DNA from 3 places in the Paenibacillus sp. J53TS2 genome. Region 3 is predicted to be linked to each of the others. Evidence: riboswitches for the same ligand, from Rfam matches in the RefSeq annotation. Region 3 holds a riboswitch; each other region holds the start of a gene.
What was found. A riboswitch is a leader RNA that binds a small molecule or an ion and turns the genes downstream of it on or off. The one in region 3 is predicted to bind cobalamin.

Region 1: another riboswitch for cobalamin. It lies ahead of KJS42_RS04605 (ABC transporter substrate-binding protein); the one in region 3 lies ahead of metE (5-methyltetrahydropteroyltriglutamate--homocysteine S-methyltransferase).
Region 2: another riboswitch for cobalamin. It lies ahead of KJS42_RS17670 (anaerobic ribonucleoside triphosphate reductase); the one in region 3 lies ahead of metE (5-methyltetrahydropteroyltriglutamate--homocysteine S-methyltransferase).

The regions. Positions count from the first base shown of each region.
Region 1 covers NZ_BOSK01000001.1:962,730-968,127, reverse strand. Annotated here, with positions in the region: gene KJS42_RS04615 (nucleotidyltransferase domain-containing protein) at 1-7, opposite strand, end outside; gene KJS42_RS04610 (methyl-accepting chemotaxis protein) at 266-1,843, shown strand; cobalamin riboswitch at 1,931-2,140, shown strand; gene KJS42_RS04605 (ABC transporter substrate-binding protein) at 2,383-3,390, shown strand; gene KJS42_RS04600 (FecCD family ABC transporter permease) at 3,387-4,436, shown strand; gene KJS42_RS04595 (ABC transporter ATP-binding protein) at 4,433-5,221, shown strand; gene cobT (nicotinate-nucleotide--dimethylbenzimidazole phosphoribosyltransferase) at 5,300-5,398, shown strand, end outside.
Region 2 covers NZ_BOSK01000008.1:165,604-171,001, forward strand. Annotated here, with positions in the region: gene KJS42_RS17645 (cupin domain-containing protein) at 1-247, shown strand, start outside; gene KJS42_RS17650 (hypothetical protein) at 306-914, opposite strand; gene KJS42_RS17655 (HD domain-containing protein) at 1,152-1,790, shown strand; tRNA gene KJS42_RS17660 (tRNA-Thr) at 1,885-1,957, opposite strand; gene KJS42_RS17665 (MTH1187 family thiamine-binding protein) at 2,029-2,328, opposite strand; cobalamin riboswitch at 2,822-3,072, shown strand; gene KJS42_RS17670 (anaerobic ribonucleoside triphosphate reductase) at 3,251-5,227, shown strand; gene nrdG (anaerobic ribonucleoside-triphosphate reductase activating protein) at 5,224-5,398, shown strand, end outside.
Region 3 covers NZ_BOSK01000001.1:117,760-123,157, reverse strand. Annotated here, with positions in the region: gene KJS42_RS00590 (multicopper oxidase domain-containing protein) at 1-933, opposite strand, end outside; cobalamin riboswitch at 1,136-1,333, shown strand; gene metE (5-methyltetrahydropteroyltriglutamate--homocysteine S-methyltransferase) at 1,482-3,776, shown strand; gene KJS42_RS00580 (FMN-dependent NADH-azoreductase) at 3,901-4,527, shown strand; gene KJS42_RS00575 (MgtC/SapB family protein) at 4,686-5,398, shown strand, end outside.

The DNA.
Region 1 (5,398 bases), 840 kb from region 3:
ACTTCATGATAAGCACTCCTTAGATTGTGACCCATCAAAAGGGTATTATTATAAAATATCATATATATTGAGTATGCCGCAAATCATTGATCAATTTACCAGAAATAAATCGGGTACGCCAGACACAACGTTCTTAAAATGAACGTTCTATTTATAGAAATCCGTCGATTATTTGCACCCTGTCTCGAAACTCCTAACTTTTTCCTTTTTATGACTCCAGTCCTATTTTATAATGTTAGCAAAGTTTACACATAGGGGTGGGGACATGAATCAACTTCGTTGGTTAGGAAGAAACGCCGTTTGGCTTGGCGTGGGATTGGCAGTTCTTCTCGCAGTTTGTGCGGTAGTAGCGAAGACGCCATGGTATATCACGGCTCTTGCGCTATTGACGCTCCTCTGCTTGGGTTATTCCCTGCTGCCGTCGGGAACCGGCCGGGGGACTGCGCCGTGGGGGGGACTGCTGGGAGGCAAGTCCGTTGCGGCGAGTGCGGATGAACCCGTGCGGAAGGAGACCGATTGGACAACGGTCTTCAATGAGTCGCTGGTGGCGGCGGATCGGTTGCAGGCGGCGGTCGGCGAAGTAGGCGGGAGCCTTGAGCAACTGCACAGGTTGGCCGACACGGCGGCGGAGGAGGATTTGAAGCTAAAGCACAGCAGCGAGCGCTCACTGGAACAGGTGCAGGAGAGCCTCGCTGCGATGGAGGAGGTTGCCGCATCGGCTTCCCAAATCCATGACGCCGCAGAGCATCTCCTAAGCCGCAGCGAGCACACCCGGGCCGAAGCGGTGCGCATGGCTGGGGCGCTTGAAGCGGCGGATGGCACGATCCGTTCGTTGGCCGATTCCCAGGAATCGATTGCCGGGCCGATGGAGGAATTGGAGGGGAATACGCGGAAGTTGGGCGCGCTGTACCGGAGTTTGGAAGAGATCGCCGGGGAGGTGGCTTTGCTGGCGCTGAACGCATCCATTGAAGCGGCCCGTTTGGGGGCTCAAGGCAAAGGTTTCGACGTGGTAGCCGTACGTATGCGTCAGCTGGCGGACCAAAGCACCGAAGCGATCAGCCGCTCTGCTCCGTTGTTCCGGCAGATTGCCGCGGATGTGGACCGCGTGAAGTCCACGCTGAAAGGCGGCCGGGACTCGGCGCTGGAGGGCATTTCCCTGATGAAGCGAATGGGCGAGGATATTCGTTTCATCGCGGAGGAAGTGGCCGGAGTGAATGGACTGGTTGCCGAGACAGGGCAGCGAAGCCGGGAGCAAGCCGAGCTGACGCGTAACATGGAAGCCATGCTGGGTGAGGTGCATGAAGCACTGAATCGAAGCATCATCCATGTGGAGGGGGCGCTGTCTCGAATGGAGTCCGAACGGGAGCATATTTCCAAGCTGCAGACCGTAGTCGTGGGGCTCGACCGGGCGCAAGGCGAACTGATGGTTTCGCTTAACTCCGTGCATTCGGGGACGGATTTGGCCGCCGGAGGCGAGGAAGCGGTGGCGTTGGGACAGGCCTATGCCCGGAAGCTGCTTAAGGCAGCCGATCAGCCGCGGTTCCTGGCGATGGAACCGGCTGGACACCGAGCCGCTCTGGAGGAGCTATTGGCCGCGGAACCGGGACTTGAAGCAGCTTGGTCAAACCGTGAGGACGGATCCTTTGTCGTGTCCATCCCGGAGGCTGGTTTGCTGAACGCCAAAGGTCGGGAATGGTTCCGCCGTGCTTTTGCCGGGGAAACGGTCGTCTCCGAGGCGTATATCTCAGCGATTACGAAACGGCGGTGCATGACGCTTGCCGTGCCCATCCGTCGGGGCGGCGAAGCGATTGGCGTCCTGGGAGCGGATTTGTCTCTGGAGTGAAGTCGAAGACATGACGAAGCGGATTAGATATTGTCAGTTTCCCGCTTTTCCCCTATAATCCAATAGAGAAGAAAGCCTTAAGACAAGCGTACAAATTGTGCCCGTAGGTCCTGAAGCAGCGGTGAAGAACGCCGTGCCGCTTCGGGTTAAAAGGGAAGCCGGTGCAAATCCGGCACGGTCCCGCCACTGTAAACAGGGACGAGCTCACGATGCCACTGTCGCCCGCTAGGGAGATGGGAAGGCGAGCTTTCGTCGATACCTGGAAGTCAGGAGACCTGCCACGGGAAATCAAGACGGTCCTTCGAGGAAAGGATAACGTTCTGCCAAGAGTATCATGGCTTGGCGCCAGACTGTGGAGCTCTCCACTTCGTCGGCGCGCGGCATGACTTTGTAGACGTAACCCCATCCGCTAGGATAGGGGTTTTTCTTTGTTGCCGGGATGGTGTTCGGCTGGACTTGAAATCCGGCTGCACAACGTACCGCTGAAGCACGAGGCGATTCTTTACCAACTGGAATGAACAAAAAGGGGAGATTTGGAGATGAAGAACTGGAAACGAATCGCAAGCTTGGGCTTGTTGGCCTTGCTGCTGGTGCTGGCTGCCTGCGGTAACAACGCAGTGAATCAAGGAACGGGGAACGTTGCGGAGGCGACGCAGCAGACGCAAAACGCGGGAACAAATGCTGAAGCGAATCAACCAGCCGCACAGGAGACGACTTATCCCTATACCGTAACGGATTCCACCGGCAAGGAGTTCACGTTTGACGCAGCGCCGGAACGAATCGTTTCGCTGGCGCCGTCAGAGACGGAAGTGCTGTTTGCTCTTGGGCTTAATGAACAAGTCGCCGGCGTATCCGATTTGGACGACTATCCGGAAGCGGTGAAGGACAAACCGCGGATGGGCGGATTCCAGGTGAACGTTGAAGCGATCGTGGCGGCGCAGCCGGATCTCATTTTGGCAGCTAGTCTCATTGATGAGGCGACGGTCAAAAGCCTGACGGATATGGGACTTCAAGTGTTCCAATCCAATCCGAAAACGATCGATGCGGTTATGGAGCATATCCAAACGATTGGCAAAATCACGAATCACCAGGCCGAAGCGGACGAAGTGGTCGGGAAGATGAAGCAGGAGGTCCAAACCGTTACTGATGCGGTGGGTTCGCTGAGCGAGGATCAGAAGAAAAAGGTGTACATCGAGTTTTCCCCAGGCTGGACAGTCGGTAAAGGTGAATTTATGGATGAAATGATCACGTTATCGGGCGGCATCAACGTTGCTTCCGAGGTTGAGGGATGGTCCGAGATTAATGAAGAGCAGATTATTCAAGCGAACCCGGATGTCATTTTGTATGCAAAAAGCGTAATTGACGAGAACAACAAGACGTTGGCTGACATCATCAAAGGCCGTTCCGGCTGGGACCAAATATCGGCTGTGAAGGAGAATCGGATCATTGCTATGGACGATAATCTGCTTAGTCGTACAGGTCCTCGCGTGACACAAGGGCTAATCGAAGTCGCCAAAGCGATTCATCCGGATTTGATCCAGCCATGACGCGCGGCAGATTAGCCGGATATGGGGCGGCGGGACTCGTTCTGCTAGCGGTGACGTTGCTGTTCTGCATCGGCATTGGCTCTGTCTATGTTCCGGCAGGGGATATTGCGGCCATCCTGCTGCATCGGCTCCCGGGTCTTGGCCGCTTGATTACGCCGGACTGGGGCGCTGCGGCAGAGCAAATCGTCGTGCAGGTTCGCTTGCCTCGCGTGCTGCTCGGGATGTTGGTTGGCGCTTCGCTCGCCGTGGCGGGCGCAGGCTTTCAAGGCGTGCTGCGCAACCCGCTGGCGGATCCCTTTACGTTAGGGGTATCATCAGGTTCGGCGATCGGTGCGGCTGTGCTGATTTTTTTCGGATGGCAGTTTTCGTTGCTTGGCATCTTTACGTTGCCTATGATCGCCTTCGTGACCGGGGCAGTTACGTTATGGATCGTGATCTGGCTGGCCCGGGAGAACGGGAAGCTGCCCATCGAAAGCCTGGTCTTGTCCGGCGTCGTGATGCAGTCTTTTCTAGGGGCGGTCGTGTCCTTTTTAACGGCGATGTCGAAAAAAACGATCAATGAGATTTATTATTGGACGATGGGCAGTTTGAGCTTGCGCGGATGGTCGTATACGGCCATCCTTTTGCCGTATTTGCTGGTGGGGGCCCTGTTCCTGTGGAGCCGGGCCAAGCATTTGAACCTGCTGGCTCTTGGTGAACGTCAGGCTTCCCACTCCGGGATGGCTGTGGAACGGACCAAACTGGCCGTGTTGCTCGTCGCCACGCTGATGACGGCAGCTGCGGTGTCGGTGTCCGGGGTGATCGGATTCGTAGGTCTGGTCGTTCCGCATATGATCCGACTGATCACCGGACCGAATTACCGCCTAATCATCCCGCTGTCCGCGCTAGGTGGGGGGATATTCATGATGTGGAGCGACCTGGCCGCCCGCTCTCTGCTGGCCCCTACAGAAATTCCGCTGGGCATCGTCACCGCGTTTGTGGGAGCGCCTTTCTTTGGGTATCTGCTGTACCGGAAGAAAAAGCAGAGAGAGGAGGAGCTGCGTTGATCGAGGTGCGGGGAGTTGCGAAGGCGTTTGGTCGCCTCGAAGTGCTGAACGAAGTGGATTGGCGGGTCGGCCGCGGCGAGCTTTGGGGATTGATCGGTCCAAACGGCAGCGGCAAAACGACCCTCCTGAACCTAATCTCAGGTGTGGAACAACCGGATTCCGGCGCGATTGCGCTGGAGGGGCGTCCGTTGACGGCCTACTCCCGCAAGGAACTGTCGCGTAAAGTCGCCGTTCTCCAACAGGACGGGCTTCCGTCCGTCGCGTTCACGGTTCGCGAGGTCGTAGAGATGGGCCGATTCGCCCATCAGGATTGGCGCGGCAGGGAGATAGGTGGGGCGGAGGCCGGCCGCCGCCTCATCGACGGCATTATGGAGCGCCTCGATTTGAAGGAGCTCGAGCATCGTCCGTTGGGCGTGCTGAGCGGGGGGCAGCGGCAGCGGGTAGCGCTCGGGAAAGTGATGGCCCAGCAGCCCGAGCTGGTGCTGCTTGATGAACCAACGACCTATTTGGACTTGCGCTACCAGATGCAGTTTATGGAGATGGTCGCCGATTGGCAGCGAGAAGCGGGGCTAACTGTCGTTTCGGTCATGCATGATCTGAATTTGGCTGCGTTGTTTTGCAGCCATCTTCTTGTCATGAGCGGAGGTCGGATCGTGGATCAGGGGGCGCCGGAGAATATTTTGTCGCCGGAGCTGGTCGCCGAGGTGTTTGGGGTTCAGGCACATCAAGTGCCTCATCCGGACTCAAACGTTCCGCAGCTGCTGCTGCGTCGGGAACGGTCGTGAGTACCGGCTGCTATGGCGGCGTGAGAAGTGCAAGAACGCTGATGCGTAAGATGCGTAATAATGAAAGGGGAATGCATGATGGGATACGATTCAATAGGACAACTGACACAAGCGATAACCCCGCTGGACGAAGTCGCGATGGCGGCGGCCCGCGCCCATGTGGACCGTTTGACGAAA
Region 2 (5,398 bases), on a different contig from region 3:
CGACCAATTTGTACGGATCGAGGAAGGCCAAGGGGTTACACAAATGGGGGATACACCGGAAAAGCTGGATTTCGTACAAAATGTTCACGATGACGACGCCGTCTTCGTCCCCGCCGGGAAATGGCACAATATCACCAATACCGGCACCGTTCCCCTCAAGGTCTATGTGATTTACGCGCCGCCTCAGCATCCGTTCGGCACCGTGCATCAGACGAAGAAGGATGCAATGGAGGAAGAACGAGTTTAACGAGAAATCGGGAGGTTATTTAACCTCCCGATTTTTTATTGGCTCCTAGGCCCATTTATTAATAATTTATATCCATGCTCGCACACATTTCATAGGGAGAACAACCTACAATCGATTTCTCCTTATTGATCACAATCCCTAGAAACGTTTCCCTATTTCTGCTATAGAAAGTAATATGTAACTCTTTAGTCGGCAAACTTCTTAATAACGTGTCGATTTCACTTTTTAGTAACTCCCCCTGCTGGGTCTTTACCAATATTATCGTTACTCTTACACCGTATTTATAGGTTTGCTTTTTGCTCTCCTTGATATCGATTTCAAACGGAAGCTGCTTCTGTTCTAAGATTGTTGTGATTTCCTCGACAGTGTTGTTTATTTGACTTGGGAAAGGCAATGAGACGAGCTTGTTTAGACTGGTCATCAGAAATGGAGATATAAACAGGAAGAGAACGAACAAGGTTATATTGAGAAGAACCATATCCGTATTCACTTTCTCATGCCGCCAGCGCAGGAAGTAATAATAGGCTATGCCAATAACAATTAGGGTGATAACCCTAGGAATAACAGAGCCATCTTGATGCCGTGAAAAAATGATACCCCCGATCATTAAGCTGCACGATCCTCCAAATAGACAGCTCACTAGGATGACCCAGAAATTTGTTTTCACCGATCTCTCCCTCTCCTCCAACTTCTAAAAATACTTTCTGTCACAAATACGATCCTTCAGATGTCTTCTAGGATGTACTAAACAAAATAAAACTGGAGGAACCCACAATGAGCACATGGCTAAGATGATATGGATAATATCATAATTGCTAAGGAAACCTTCAAATACACTGAGCTTATAAAGAAGCCGAAGCAACTGCCTACAATGCGCTTAAATGACGAAAGGGGGAAGTTCTAGATGACGAATTTCATCGCGGACATCAAAATTCCAGATAGCAAGCTAGCCGTAGAAGCTGCCGAATTATTGCGCGATCACGGCGACGACCTTTTGTGGAACCACTCGAACCGCGTCTTTCTGTTTGCGGCGATGAAGGGAAATTCGAGTCAAGTCAAATACGATGCCGAGTTGCTTTATATCAGCTCGCTCTTCCACGATCTCGGCTTGACACCCGCCTTCCGAAGCCCGGACAAACGCTTTGAGGTCGATGGGGCGAATGCGGCCCGCGACTTTCTGAGAAGCCGCGGCATTCCGGAAGAATCCTTTCGATTGGTATGGAATGCGGTTGCCCTGCACACCACCGTCGGAATTGTCGAATATATGGAAACCGAGGCGGCTCTGATGAATTTCGGCGTCGGTTATGACGTTGTCGGGAAGAACTTTGATTTCATTCCGGCAGAAGTGCGGAAGCAAGTCGTCGAAGCTTTTCCTCGCGACCAGTTCAAACACAACATCTTGCATGCATTCTGGGAAGGCTTCAAGCACAAACCGGAAACGACATACGGTACGATGAACGCCGACGTGTGCGAGATGTTTCTTCCGGGCTATCAACGCCCGAACTTTTGCCATCATGTCCTTCATTCCAAGTGGGAGGAATAAGGGGATTGAGTAACTTTCCGGCAGAAGTTTAACTTTAATCGCAAAAACGCGCCCCCCGAGACCTCGGAGGGCGCGTTTCCACTTGCATTAAGGATGCTGGTGAAGGGATTCGAACCCCCGACCTACGCATTACGAATGCGTTGCTCTACCAGCTGAGCTACACCAGCAAGTTCGTTTTTAGCGAACAAAAATTATTATAACTCGTTTTCAAAATAATGCAAGCGCCAATGCTTGGTAATTACAATTTCTCGCGAACGGAGCGCAGCTTCTGCTCCGAGGAGCTGGCTTTGTCGCGGCGGTCGTCGATCTTGATCGACGTCGACACGCGGCCGGCACCCGACTGGAACGGCGCTTCATGGATGGCACGAATGGCGGCGAACACGTCGTCCAACGGCCCTTCAATAATCGTGCTCATTGAGGTTAGGGTAAACGTAATTCCCGTCTGCTTCTCCAGCACCCGATGCAACTCAGCGACATAAGCGCTCAGGCTGGTGCTACCCGTTCCGATCGGAATGACAGTTACTTCAGCGATGGCCATAATCGATCCCTTCTTTCTGGTAGTGGTTTTGTTTTCAATCACGAGCTTGTTATTCAACCTACCTCCATTCTACCCATCCTTGCACTTGAAGATCAACCGATCTCTAACGGACTGTAGTGACCTTATTTGTCCCGGGAATCCGAACTTCGCTTTCTAATGGACCTTGGAGCCGCTATTTGCCTAGAATCTGCCCCATTTATACGTCTTCGCACCAAATAAGGGCCTTGGGGTCCGTTAGATTTCTTATTCGTCAGAAATTGCAGAAATAACGACTTCTCAGTCCGTTAGCCAACACCGTTCGAAAAACAGTTGCCGCCCCCAACCATCCTCCTAGTTCCTCAGTCCCATTCATAAATGTTCACAATTCTCCCTCGTCCCCCACTCTCCGCATCGTTATAAGGACTGGAGATTTTCACGACGTTTTCAGGTCATTTACATGGTAAAAATTCGGTTTACAAACACAACATCTTGGGCTATCCTTAGATCAACGCAACAAAATATAGTGTGAACGGGTGATCCGGCGGACAAGCCTCCGGACCTTAAAAGGGAAGTGCGGTGCAAAGCCGCTGCGGTCCCGCCACTGTAATCGGTAGCTAGGCGCTAGAGACGAAACGTTCATCGAATCGTCTTGAAGGCCCAGCCGTTCGTCTGACCTTTATGCCACTGCGGCTTGATTCTAAGGCTGCGGGAAGGCGTCAGCAATGACCCGAAAGCCAGGAGACCTGCCCGTTTGGAAGACACCGACGGAAAACCTGCGAGGAACAGGGATGGTGTCCGCTTGCCGCTGAACCTTAGGGCTTCTATTTCTATGCCCAACGTGATCGTTATGATGCAGCGCATTCGGGCATGTCCACCCTCGTCGGGTTGGACATGCCCTTTTATATGAAGTAAAAACTCAGTTTATCGGGAGGAGAACTTTGTTATGGCATTGCTAAACCAGACGTATACCGGCCGAGACACCTTGCTGGATGAAGTCATTCAATTAGGCGAGGAAATCGTGCACAGTCGAAATCTCGAGGTGCTGCGTGAGAACGCCAATTTGAACGGGGAGAGCTTCTCCGGCAAGATGAGTAAATTCGGAAGCGAGTATGCTAAATGGTACGCAAACCATTTCGTGATGCCGGCCCGCTTGGTCCAAGCCATCCAGGACAATATTGTCTACGTCCACGATCTGGACCAATACGCCATCGGCACAACCAACTGCATCTTTATCCCTTTCGATAAGCTGCTGCGCGAAGGCTTCAATACCGGGAACGGCAGCGTACGCCCGCCATCCTCCATCATGACGGCGATGGCGCTGGTGGCGATCATTTTTCAATCCCAGCAAAACTCCCAATACGGCGGCGTATCCGCGAACAAACTGGACTTCGATCTCGCCCCGTACGTGGCCAAATCATTCGCCAAGTACTTCCGCAAAGGGTTGGATTACTTTGAGGAAGGCGATGCCAGCGCCGAGTTGGGCGACATTGCCATGAGCCGCAGCGACCTCCGAGACGGGTATCCGAAAGCCTTCAAATATGCGTTAAAGGAAACCGAAAGCGAAACGCTGCAGGCGGCCGAGAGCCTGGTCCATAACCTAAACACCATGTCGAGCCGGGCCGGCGGACAAATCCCGTTCACCAGCATTAACTACGGAACCTGCACCTCGCCGGAAGGACAGCTGGTAATCAGCTCCCTGCTCACCGCGACCATGCGTGGGCTAGGCAGCGGGGAGACGCCGATTTTTCCGATTCAGATTTTCAAATGCAAGCAAGGGATCAATCAAAATCCAGGGGAACCGAACTACTCCCTGTTCCTGAAAGCGGCGGAATGCTCAGCCAAACGGCTGTATCCGAATTTCGCCAACCTGGATGCCCCGCTGAACCTGATGTATTACGATCCGACGAATCCGGATACGGAATTCGCTACGATGGGCTGCCGCACCCGGGTGCTGGCCGACCGTTTCGGACGGAACCATCTGTCCGGCAAAGGAAATCTATCCTTTAATACGCTAAACCTCGTCAAAATAGGCCTGGAGCACGGGACCGTATTGGGCCATCGCAAGGAGGCCGATGAGCGCGGCTTCTACCGGGAGCTGACGCATTATATGGATATCGCGCTGGAGGGACTGCTGCACCGTTTCAACATCCAAGCCTCTCAGAAGGCGAAGGCTTCGGATTTCATGATGCGCGAAGGGGTCTGGGAGGGCGGCGAGGCGCTGGCACCGGACGACGCGGTTGGCGATCTGCTCAAACACGGTAGCTTGTCCATTGGATTCATCGGCTTGGCCGAATGCATGAAGGCCATGTACGGCAAACACCACGGCGAAGACGAAGCGGTGTATCAGAAAGCGTATGATTTGATCGCCTACATGCGCGACTATTGCGACCGCCAAAGCGAAATCCATAATCTGAACATCACGTTGTTCGCCACCCCGGCGGAGGGCCTGTCCGGCAAATTCACTAAACGGGACCGTGCGGTATACGGCCCGATACCCGGAGTCGTGGATCGCGAATACTACACGAATTCATTTCATATCCCGGTCTACTACAACCTCAGTGCCGCGCGAAAAATCGAACTGGAAGCCAAGTTCCACGGGCTTTGCAACGCGGGTGCGATCTCTTATATCGAGCTAAACGGCAATGCCCGCAGCAACCCGGCAGCGTTCCTGAAAATCGTGCAATTCGCCCTGCAGCAGCAGGTCAGCTATTTCAGCATCAACCATCCGATCGACCGGTGCTCGGCTTGCGGCTTCGAAGGGATTATCGGGGCAACCTGCCCTTCCTGCGGCAGCCATGAGAACGATGTGCATATCCGCCGCTTGCGCCGGGTGACGGGCTACCTGACCGGCGATTTCCAGACGCGGTTTAATGCCGCCAAACAAGCGGAAGTGCGCGACCGGGTCAAACACGACGTATGAATCTTTGCGGCTACTATCCCGAATCTATTAATGAAGGCGAAGGCTTGAGGGCGGCGATTTTTATCAGCGGTTGCCGTCATTATTGCAAGGGCTGCTTCAGCCCGAAGACCTGGAACTTCGATTACGGCGAACCGTTTACTTTGGAACGCGAAGCCGAAATCATTCATGACG
Region 3 (5,398 bases):
CCCCAAATAAGCGTCGTTCAGTTGATGGGTTAAAATCGGATAATCGCCTTCTTCTGTGACGGTAAACTCGACAACTGCACCTCCACCCGCCGGAAGCAACACGGTTTGCATGCCGTACAGCTCGTTCTTTGGGTTACCATCCAGATAGACGTGATCAAAGGTGGTGCCGACCACATGGAAGGAAGATACATGGTTGGGGCCCACATTCACAACGTAAAGCCGAACCTTATCGCCAATCTTGGCGAGGAAGGGATGTTCTTTTAGCGTGTGGTCATCGCCGTTAAATACGACATATTCCGGATCGCCTTGTTGGAAAGCATCCATATCGTTCTCCGCGTACCATTCGCTTTGGACGATCGTATATTCCTGATCGATATCCGCATCCGTAGGGTAACCGTCCTTCGGTTCGACGATGATCATCCCATACATTCCGTTGGCTACGTGAAGCAGCACTGGACTTACTCCGCAATGGTACATGAACACGCCGGGTGTATCGGCAGGATAGGTAAACGTTCCTTGCTCGTCGGGCATCACCTCGACGAACTTCTGGCTGGGAGCGGCATGGACGGCGTGAAAATCCATCGAATGCGGCATATCAGGGTCTAAATTGTTGAGCGTAAATTCCAGTTGATCGCCTTGCTTTACGCGCAATACCGGGCCAGGTGCCGTGCCGTTAAACGTCCAGGCATTATAGGTGACGCCTTCCGAGATCTCAATGTCGGTTCGTTGAGCGGTCATCTCGATGTGTACGGTATTCCCCTCGCGATGGACGACCGGCTCGACTGGCGGATGATTGATATGCGGCGCTTCCTCATGAGGAGCTGCTTCACGGACTGGAGGCTCCTCTGAAGGGAACGCAAACCAGGCGGCTGCGATCATGACCAGACCGGACAAACCTAGTAAGGACCACTTCAGAATGTTCCGAGATTTCATGAGTCATTCCTCTTTCTGTCGTTTATGTGTAAGCCCATGGCATTCTTGTTTGATTAGTTTCATCGTACGATGGGTTTGGGAGTCGAATTGTGATATTAATCACTTGAAAGTTGTCGAAAATGTTGTCATAAATATTTAAATTCCGATGTGTTTGGTATTGTATTCGCCTGGGACATCAAGTAAGATGGGAGGTATATTCCAACCGAATATCGCGGAAATAGGTGTTCCGGCCTTGCTTGGCCGGAGCTTAAAAGGGAAGTCCGGTGCAATGCCGGCGCGGTCCCGCCACTGTAACGGAGGAGTCGGATGCATCGAATGCCACTGGTGATCAAGTCACCGGGAAGGCCGCATCCGGCGATGATGCCGAAGCCAGGAGACCTGCCTATTTCAACGGCACTGCTGTACCTACGGGAGATAGGGAGGTGTTAAAGATGCAAGCCATCGAACAAATGATCGAAGGTCCTCTTTAGCCTATGTTGCTATCGGGGACCTTTTTTGTGTTGCAAACTATGGGTGTCATCAAGCCAAACGATGAGGAGGAAATCAACATGGGGAACATGAACATAGTTAGCGGAAATCTGGGATATCCCAGAATCGGCGGACAACGGGAATGGAAGAAGCAAATTGAAGCCTATTGGGCAGGGAAAATTACAGAGTTAGAGCTGCATGATCGATTGACGGAAATTCGGATGGGTCATCTTCGTTTACAGCGGGATCGGGGGATTGACGTGATCCCGGTCGGTGATTTTACCTATTACGACCACGTATTAGACACTGCGACGATGTTCGGACTGATACCGGAGCGGTTTGATTGGAACAGCGACAAATTGCCGCTGGATCTGTATTTCGCCATTGCCCGGGGGAATGACCTGGTGGCGGCAAGCGAAATGACGAAGTGGTTTAATACCAACTATCATTATATCGTGACTGAGCTGGGGCGTCGGGATCCGAGGATAATCGTCAACCGCCCGCTTATGGCTTATTTGGAAGCCAAACAGGAGCTGGGCATAGAAGGTAGACCCGTGGTGCTGGGGTTGTTCACCTTGTTGAAATTGTCTAAAGGGGAGACCGCGGACCAAGTCGATGACTGGATCGAGAAATTATTGCCTTTATACGTACAGGTATTACGAGAGTTGGAAGCGGCAGGCGCCACATGGGTGCAAATGGACGAACCGGCTTTAGTCGTCTCTTTAACCGAAGAGGACGTTCGCCGGCTGGGCTTGATTTATCGGACGATCGCCCGGGAAGTCCCTGATCTGCGGATTATGCTGCAAACGTATTTCGATGCCGTCGAAAGGTACGATTCGCTTGCAGATCTGCCGGTGCATGGCTTGGGACTGGATTTCGTGCACGGCCGGGACGGGAACATGGAGGCACTGCGTCGCTACGGATTTCCTGCAGGCAAGACACTTGGTGCAGGGCTTGTCGATGGACGGAATATTTGGCGTACAGATTTGGACGAAACGCTTAGCCTGTTGAAACAGATTTCCATTTTAGCCGGAGAACCGGAACTGATTGTGCAGCCTTCCTGCAGCTTGCAGCACGTCCCGGTATCCGTGGCGGGCGAAGAGCGCTTATCCCCGGTGTTACGCGAGGCGCTGGCGTTTGCCGAGCAGAAACTGGAGGAGCTAACGAGCTTGTGCAAGGCGGTAAGCAGTGAGGGACCCGAACCGGTGCAGTTCGCGGAGAACCGCCGTGCGCTGGCCGCACTCGCCGCAGATCCGGCCCGGAGCCGTGTTGCGGTGCGGGCGGCGGCGGTGCAGGCTGCTGTAGCCCCGGCGGAGCGAACTAGCGAGTTTGCACAGCGGCGGCTTAAACAGCAGGCGAAGTGGCGGCTTCCGTTCCTGCCCACAACGACGATTGGCAGTTTCCCGCAGACCGCCGAGGTTCGGGCTGCCCGGCAGAAATGGCGGAAAGGCGAGTGGGACCAGAATAGATATGAGGAGTTCATCCGAACGGAAGTCCGCAAATGGGTCGAGATCCAGGAGGAACTTGGGCTTGATGTGTTGGTCCATGGCGAGTTTGAACGCACCGATATGGTGGAATTTTTCGGTGAGAAGCTACCGGGCTTTGCATTTACGCAGGGGGGCTGGGTTCAGTCTTACGGTACACGTTGCGTCAAGCCGCCTGTGATCTACGGGGATGTCGAGTTCGCCGAGCCGATGACCGTCAAGGAAACCGCCTATGCCCAAAGCCAGACGGCTAAGCCGGTTAAAGGGATGCTAACGGGACCGATCACGATCTTGAACTGGTCATTTGTTCGAAGCGATCTATCCCGGGAGCAGGTCGCCTATCAAATTGCTTTCGCCTTACGTAAGGAGGTCGAAGCGTTAGAGCAGGCCGGTATCGGGATGATCCAGGTGGACGAGCCCGCCTTGCGCGAAGGTCTCCCCCTCAAGAGGAAGGATTGGTCGAACTATCTGGACTGGGCGGTAAAAGCGTTCCGGGTGACTACCTCCTCTGTCTTGGATACAACGCAAATTCATACGCATATGTGCTACTGCGAATTTGAAGATATCCTGGAGGAGATCCGAGCGTTGGACGCCGATGTCATTTCGATCGAAACCTCACGCAGCCATGGCGAGTTGATTCACAGCTTTGAGAAGCAGACGTACCCGCTCGGGATTGGCCTTGGCGTTTACGACATCCATAGCCCGCGTGTACCAACCGAAGCCGAGATGGTCTCCTTGATCGAGCGTGCGCTTCAAGTGCTGGACCCGGGATTGTTTTGGATCAACCCAGATTGCGGATTAAAAACCAGAGGGCAAGAGGAGACCGTCGCCTCCCTGCGGCAAATGACAGCGGCTGCTGAACAGGTTCGCAAAAAATACAAGCAACTGTAATTGACAAATGATTAGTTACCCTTTATCATAACTATTGTTCGATTAGTTACAGTTTATTTTAAAGTAACTATGAAAAAGAAAGAAGATAACAATAGAGAACATGAATAGTGGAGGGGAACTGGATATGTCTAAAGTTTTATTCGTGAAAGCCAATAATCGCCCGGCGGATCAATCCGCCACTGTGAAGCTGTACGAAAGCTTCCTGCAAACCTACAAAGAAACGCATCCCTCGGATGTCGTTACTGAGTTAAACCTGTTCGAGGTTAACCTGCCGTATTATGACCTGGATATGTTGAACGGGCTGTTCAAAGTCGGCAAAGGAATGCCAACTACGCCAGAGGAGCAACAAGCCGCCGAAGTGGCCAATGCTTACTTGGAGCAGTTCTTGCAAGCCGATAAAGTCGTGTTTGCGTTCCCGCTGTGGAACTTCACCATTCCGGCGCAGCTGTTGACGTACCTGTTCTACCTGAACCAAGCCGGCAAAACGTTCAAATACACCGAACAAGGTCCGGTTGGCCTGGTTGGCGATAAGAAGGTCGCTTTGCTGCAAGCACGCGGCGGCGTTTATTCCGAAGGTCCAATGACCGCGCTGGAAATGTCCCTGAACTATGTGAAGAACACGCTGGCCTTCTGGGGGATTAACGATCCGGAAGCCGTAGTTGTAGAGGGACACAACCAATTCCCGGACCGTGCCGAGGAAATCATCCAGGACGGCGTAAAACGCGCAGCCGAGCTGGCAGCGAAGTTCTAATTCCACGATCTTGCCTAAAAAGAAGTCTGAGCCGTTTCATTGACGGTTCAGGCTTTTTTTGCGTTTCATTGCCCGCCTAGGCGGAATTAATCCATTTGCGCCGGCTTACCGAATACAATTATACTCACCTTATATAATTGAAGGAGTTGCGACGCATCATGTACAACGAATTGGAAATGGTTTTAAAGTTATGTTTGGCCCTATTGTTTGGTTTGTTTATCGGAATCGACCGGCAATTGAAACAGAAACCGCTGGGGATCAAAACGAGTATGGTCATCTGTATCGCCAGCTGCCTGGTGACGATCGTATCGATTGAAGCCTTCGCCAAATTCGCCGGCCCGGATCATCCGAACATGGACCCCATGCGGCTGGCCGCGCAAATCGTCAGCGGGATTGGTTTCCTGGGGGCTGGAGCGATTCTGCGCCGGAGCAATGAGGGGATTTCCGGCCTCACCTCTGCGGCGATGATTTGGGCTGCATCGGGAATCGGGATCGCTATCGGGACCGGATTTTATCTGGAAGCCGGGCTAACGGTCATTTTGCTGATCCTCTCGGTGAATTTCGTCCCTTACGTTATTAAATGGATTGGACCCTATAAACTGAACCAACGCGACGTATCCATCAAAATTGTCATGGAGGATCACGGAAACGTGACGGAGTTGATCCGCATTATCGAGCGTAAGGACAACAAGGGGCGGAAGGCCAAAGCGAACCAACACCGGATCCGACGTCTGAAAATCAAGGATCTGGAGGAAGGACGTCAACGGGTGGATATGGTGATTACCGCATCGGAGAAAGAGTATACGACGGAGCTTTATCATTTTCTGCGTACGATCGACCATGTCATCAGCGTTGAAGTGGAAAATCTATA